DNA from 2 places in the Geobacillus sp. E263 genome. Region 1 is predicted to be linked to the other one. Evidence: predicted binding sites of a transcription regulator. Region 1 holds the regulator's gene; the other holds the start of a gene.
The links. The regulator CtsR, encoded in region 1, represses protease genes until heat stress. The targets are predictions, from matches to a motif close to ATGGTCAATAAAGGTCAAACA.
Positions count from the first base shown of each region.

Region 2: the regulator CtsR is predicted to act here: its motif matches at 1,782-1,802, upstream of FNL97_RS12855 (ATP-dependent Clp protease ATP-binding subunit).

Region 1 covers NZ_CP041632.1:3,376,733-3,380,157, forward strand. The annotation lists gene clpC (ATP-dependent protease ATP-binding subunit ClpC) at 1-189, opposite strand, end outside; gene mcsB (protein-arginine kinase McsB) at 189-1,277, opposite strand; gene mcsA (protein-arginine kinase activator protein McsA) at 1,282-1,830, opposite strand; gene FNL97_RS17325 (CtsR family transcriptional regulator) at 1,844-2,305, opposite strand; rRNA gene rrf (5S ribosomal RNA) at 2,532-2,648, opposite strand; rRNA gene FNL97_RS17335 (23S ribosomal RNA) at 2,902-3,425, opposite strand, start outside.
Region 2 covers NZ_CP041632.1:2,502,737-2,506,161, reverse strand. The annotation lists gene FNL97_RS12855 (ATP-dependent Clp protease ATP-binding subunit) at 1-1,718, opposite strand, end outside; gene FNL97_RS12850 (FixH family protein) at 1,935-2,654, shown strand; gene FNL97_RS12845 (YkvI family membrane protein) at 2,753-3,425, shown strand, end outside.

The DNA.
Region 1 (3,425 bases):
CTCTTTTTGAATTTTTTCCGGCCCAAGCCCTAAAGCCATTAATGCTTTTGCTGCAATTCCTTCCCCCTCGCGAATTAAACCTAATAAAATATGTTCCGTTCCAATGTTATTATGGCCAAGGCGTATTGCTTCCTCTTGAGCTAGCGCCAATACTTTTTGCGCCCGCTCCGTAAATCTTCCAAACATCATTATTCATCACCCTCCATCGCTTTTCTTTCTTCCATTTTTAGACGTTCGCGGATTAGTGCCGCCCGTCGAACATCCCGTTCTTCCGGTCTTAGCACACCGCCTGCATACTGTTGTAAAAATCCAGGTTGAGTTAAAATCATCAGCTCATTTAAAATATTGCGCGAAATATTTTTAATATATCCTAAGTCAATTCCTAAACGTACATCAGACAAACATTGCGCTGCTTCTTTCGAGTCAATAACACGGCTATTTGCTAATATCCCATAAGAACGGAATACTCTGTCTTCTAATTGTATGTTTAAAGTTTTGACTAATGTCTCCCTCGCCATTCTTTCCTGGGCAATTAATTGTTGAACAACGCTTTTCAAATCTTCCACAATATCCTCTTCCGACTTTCCTAATGTAATTTGATTTGAAATTTGGAAAATGTTACCTAACGCCTCACTGCCTTCTCCATATGTTCCGCGTACTACTAATCCTAGTTGGTTGATTGCTGGAATAATGCGGTTTATTTGCTGTGTTAAAACGAGAGCCGGGAGATGCATCATAACAGAAGCGCGCATCCCTGTTCCAACGTTTGTCGGACAGCTTGTTAAATATCCGAGTTTTTCATCAAACGCATAATTGACATGTTCCTCAATCCAATCATCAAGCTCATTAGCCACTTTTAACGCTTCTGTTAATTGAAGACCAGGAAATAAACATTGAATACGAATGTGATCCTCTTCATTAATCATAATGCTTATTTCTTCATTTTCTGAAAGCAAGCACGCCCCAAAAGGAGAATCTTCTGCCAAATGCGGGCTAATTAAATGCTTTTCTACCAATACCCTTTTTTCAATCGGTTGAAGCTCTGACATTTTTAACAATTCAAAACGACCGACAGACGGGTAAAAACGATGAGCAAATGTTTGCTCAAACAATGAAACAATTTGCTGTGCTTCCTCATTGTTAAATACTGTTGGAAACTGAAAATCAACAATGTTTCTTGCTAAACGGATACGGCTGCTTAACACGATATCAGAATCAGGCCCCTCTTGACTCATCCAAGAACTGACCGCCGTATTAAAAAACTTCTCAAACGACATATAACTACATCTCCCCCCCTCGACGTTGATGCAACTGATATTCAAGAGAGCGAATTTGATCACGAACCTCTGCCGCCTTTTCAAATTCTTCTCTCGCCACAAGTTCTTGCAGTTTTTGTTTTAACATAGCAATTTGCTTGCGCAGATGGAGTGTTCCACCTTTTCGTTTCGGTATTTTTCCAGCATGGGTTGTATTTCCGCTATGGAGTCTTTTTAATATTGGTGGTAAATATCTAGCAAATGTGCGGTAACAGTTTGAACAGCCGAAACGACCTGTTTTTGTAAACTGATGATAAGTCATTGCACACTTCTCACATTGTAAAATATCGGTGCTTTGGAACGGGCTTGACGTCATTTCTTTCATTGGAGATGAAAAATTAAGCAGGCCAGCTAATAAATTATTAAAGGAAAAGTCATCATTTCCGTAAAACATAAACATATCACTATTCTCTTGAGCGCATTGTTCGCAAAGATGAAATTCGGTTTTTTCGCCGTTTATAATTTTCGTAAAATGCACTGTTGCCGGTCTTTGATTGCATTCCTGACATATCAACTTTATCCCCTCCCTAGTTATATTTTAGCGATATCAACATCGCTCTTAGCATGCGTGCTCTCAATTCATCACGCTGGGGCAAATCGATGTATAATACAGAACGGTCCATTACGCTTAGCATAATCTTTGCTTCTCGTTCGGTAATTACTTTTTCCTCGACAAGACGATCAATAATATCTTCCGCATTTGATTGACTAATCCGATGCTGGATTAATTCTAACAGTTGATCAATTAACTGTGCTTTACTTTTTGTTTTCACTTTCATAATGCGGATGTAACCACCGCCACCGCGCTTACTCTCAACAATATATCCTCGCTCTAGCGTAAATCTTGTATTAATAACATAATTAATTTGTGAGGGAACACATTGAAATTTATCAGCAATTTCACTTCTTTTGATTTCCACAATGTCTTTACCGCTCATATTTAATACCTGTTTTAAATATTGCTCAATAATATCAGAAATGTTTGGCACTCTACCTCCTCCTTACAAACCAAGTTGACTTTGACTATATTTGACCTTACTTCTACTATATAGTTTATTATAAAAAAATGCAAGGGTCACTCACAAAAATGGCTAGTCATATGATTTCCTTTTTTTTTCGAAAATGAAACATGATTTTAGGTAATAAAAGGAAAGGGTAAGCAAATATAGAAAAAAAGAAGCATGCCTTTCATTAAGGCATGCTTCTTTTTACATTGCCTAGCAACGACCTACTCTTGCAGGGGCGCTGGCCCCAACTACCATCGGCGCTGGAGAGCTTAACTTCCGTGTTCGGGATGGGAACGGGTGTTTCCTCTCCGCTATTGTCACTAGGCAATTATCTCAATTGGACATTTATTATTATATTCCAATCATCACGTTTGTCAAGAGGGATTTCGTTCCCTCAAAACTAGATAACCGTCTGTTTGGAAGAAGCCGTTTTGCATAGGCGGCTTCCGCTTTTCCGTTGTCTAGCTCCGGTGCCTAGCTCTCTTGCGCCAAATAACCTTCTCCCTTGAGGTGCAAGCACCTCTACGGGCGAAGAACATTTTCCTTTTGGCGCTAAGCGCTCGCCTCCACTTTTCGCTTTGGTTAAGTCCTCGATCGATTAGTATCCGTCAGCTCCACGTGTCGCCACGCTTCCACCTCGGACCTATCGACCTCGTCATCTTCGAGGGATCTTACTCGCTTGACGCGATGGGAAATCTCATCTTGAGGGGGGCTTCACGCTTAGATGCTTTCAGCGCTTATCCCTTCCGCACATAGCTACCCAGCGGTGCCCCTGGCGGGACAACTGGTACACCAGCGGTGCGTCCATCCCGGTCCTCTCGTACTAAGGACAGCTCCTCTCAAATTTCCTGCGCCCGCGACGGATAGGGACCGAACTGTCTCACGACGTTCTGAACCCAGCTCGCGTACCGCTTTAATGGGCGAACAGCCCAACCCTTGGGACCGACTACAGCCCCAGGATGCGATGAGCCGACATCGAGGTGCCAAACCTCCCCGTCGATGTGGACTCTTGGGGGAGATCAGCCTGTTATCCCCGGGGTAGCTTTTATCCGTTGAGCGATGGCCCTTCCATACGGAACCACCGGATCACTAAGCCCGACTT
Region 2 (3,425 bases), 870 kb from region 1:
GTATCTTTAAAGCTTACGGTGCGTCCTTGGCTGTCCGTGAGACGTCCGTCTTCTAAAATTTGAAGGAAAATGTGTTGCACATCTGGGTGCGCTTTTTCAATCTCGTCAAGCAAGATAATGCTGTATGGATTGCGGCGCACTTTTTCTGTAAGCTGGCCGGCTTCTTCGTGACCGACATAGCCAGGAGGCGAACCGATTAATTTCGATACCGAATGTTTTTCCATGTATTCGCTCATGTCGAGGCGAATCATTGCGTCTTTTGAGCCGAATAGCTCTTCTGCCAACGTTTTCGCCAGCTCTGTTTTTCCGACGCCAGTCGGACCAACGAATAAGAACGAACCGATTGGGCGGTGTTTTGCTTTTAATCCCGCGCGGCTGCGGCGGATCGCTTTGGCGACTTTTTTGACCGCTTCTTCTTGGCCGATGACTTTTTTCGCTAAGTTTTCTTCTAAATGTTTCATTTTTTCTTTTTCATCGGCCTGCAGTTTGCCGACAGGAATGCCTGTTTTCTCTTCGATGATGCGTTGGATATCAGCAACATCGACAACTGGGCGTTCTTGGTTTACGCCGTTTTGCAATTGTTTTTCCAATTTCAACTCTTCGCTGCGCAATTTCGCTGCCAGTTCGAAATTTTCTTCTTTCACTGCTTTTGCTTTTTCTTTGGCGATTTGCGCAAGGCGTTCTTGAATTTGTTTTTCATCTGTCGGACCGAGGCGCAAGTTCGCTTTGGAGCCGGCTTCGTCTAACAAGTCGATCGCTTTGTCCGGCAAGAAGCGGTCTTGAATGTAACGGTGCGACAATTTGACGCACGCTTCAATCGCTTCGTCCGTATATTTCACATGATGGAATTGCTCGTATTTCGGCTGAATCCCTTTTAAAATCGTAATCGCTTCTTCGACCGTTGGTTCATGCACGATAACTGGTTGGAAACGGCGTTCAAGCGCAGCGTCTTTTTCAATTTGGCGATATTCTTTCAACGTTGTGGCACCGACGACTTGCAATTCTCCACGCGCGAGCGCTGGTTTTAAAATGTTGCCCGCGTCCATCGAACCTTCCGCCGAACCGGCGCCGACGAGCAAGTGAATTTCATCGATGAAGAGAATGACGTTTTTCCGGCGCTGCAATTCAGCGATGAGCCGTTTCATCCGCTCTTCGAATTGACCGCGAATGCCTGTATTCGCAACAAGCGATGCGACGTCAAGCAAATATACTTCTTTGTTTAATAGTTTTTCCGGAACTTGCCCTTCAGCGATTTTCAAGGCGAGTCCTTCGACAATCGCTGTTTTACCGACACCTGGTTCCCCGATTAATACCGGGTTGTTTTTATTGCGGCGGTTTAAAATTTCAATGACGCGTTCAATTTCTTTATCGCGTCCGATGACTGGGTCAATCAGACCGGCTTTCGCAAGCTGTGTTAAGTTGCGGCCAAATTGGTCTAAGAAACCGCCGCCTCTTTTACCGTTTCTGTTCCATTTGGATGGTTGTGCCATATTTGCTGATGGCGTATCCATTTCCGAAATTGGCGAAAATCCGTTCATAAAGAAATCATCAAATGGGAATGACGAGAAATTATCGAAACCGAAATTGATCGGAATAGTCAGCTCTTGTTTTTGTTTTTCATAACATTCGTGGCAAAGGTGCATTTGCTTTTTCTCATGATTAAATTGTAAATTGACAAATACCGTCGCTTCGTTTTGATGGCATACTTGACAAAGCATGAGGCATAACCTCCTTTTTCGCTCTTTTGACTTTGACTATCTTTGACTTTCTGATATTATTATACTTTGACTATCTTTGACTTTCAAGAGTTTTTTACAAAAAAATTTGTTGTAACCGTGAAATGTTTTTGGAAAAGCGGTGAACAATGGTATAGCATGTGGCAAACTTATGATATAGTTGGGACAGAAAAAGTTTAGTGAGGGAGATGAAAAGGGATGAAAAGAGTTTATACGTTTTTGGCATTGATGCTCATATTTTTATGTTCGGCTTGCAATCAAGAAAAGCAAGAGGAAAAACCGGCAATGCTTGAAGTTCAACTTCAGACACCGGATCATATTGAATTAAATAAGGAAACGACACTTTCTTGTATCGTGACATACGGCGGGGAAAAAGTGAATGATGCGGATGAAGTGAAGTTTGAAGTGTGGAAACATGGAAGCGAGAAGCGCGAGATGTTAACTGCCAAAAATGATGGTGATGGCAAATATTCTGTGAAAAAGACGTTTACCGAGCCGGGGACGTATTCGGTCATTAGCCACGTGACAGCACGAAATATGCATAATATGCCGAAAAAAGATATCGTTGTTGGCACACCGAGCGATCAGCCGCAAAATCATGCAGAGGAACATCACGGTGATGAACACCATCATGCCGATGTCATGATGATGCTTCATGAAAAACAATTTTCCGTAAATAAAGAAGCGCATTTAACGGTACATATTACTCATGATGGCAAGCCGCTTGCAGGCGCTACCGTTCGTTTGGAAGTGTGGAAAGATAACGGAAAGCACCTGTTTATCGAAGCAAGCGAAAAACAAGCAGGCCAATACGAAGCAGCAACGTCGTTTCAAGAAAAAGGGACATATTCTGTAAAAATTCATGTAGAAACGGAACAACTTCACGAACATCAAGTAGAGCAAATTACGGTGCAATGAAGGGATGCCCTATAGCGGCATCTTTTTTACTGCCATCTCGTCTTTATTGAACTATGTCGGCATATATATGGGAGTGAATAGTGGACAAGGAGAGGGAGATGGCAGAAGTGGCTGGAAAGTGGTCAGGAGCTTGGCAAATCGCCGCCGTTTATGTCGGCACTGTCGTCGGCGCGGGGTTTGCTACTGGAAAAGAAATTATCGAGTTTTTTACCCAATACGGAACGTCCGGAACGATTGGCATTATCATCAGCGGCATCTTGTTTACGTGGGGCGGCGCGCGCATGATGGTGATGGCACGGAAAGTGAAGGCCGCCTCTTATCAACAGTTTAACCGCTATTTATTTGGCAGGGCAATGAGCCCGGTTATTTCTATCATGATGACGGTGATGATTGTCGGAGTCACCGCCGTGATGATGGCCGGCGCAGGCGCGGTGTTTGAGGAACAGCTCGGGTTGCCGCGGCAGATCGGAATTGTGGCGACGTTATGTTTATCGCTGTTAGTTATGATGTACGATATAAAAGGGCTATTTGGAGTAAACGCCTTGATTGTTCCGATGATGGTGCTATTTAGCGCCATTGCGTTTGGAAAGCTGATTACCATGGGAGAATTGTGTGAAACGAAACTGGAAGCGGCAGACTATTCATTAAAAGCCTTTCTTTCCCCTTTTTCGTATGCGGCGTTTAATTTGGCGATGGCGCAGCCTGTGCTTGTGCCGCTGGCTTGCGAGACGGGAGACGAGCGCATGGTGCGGCGCGGCGCAGTGCTTGGCG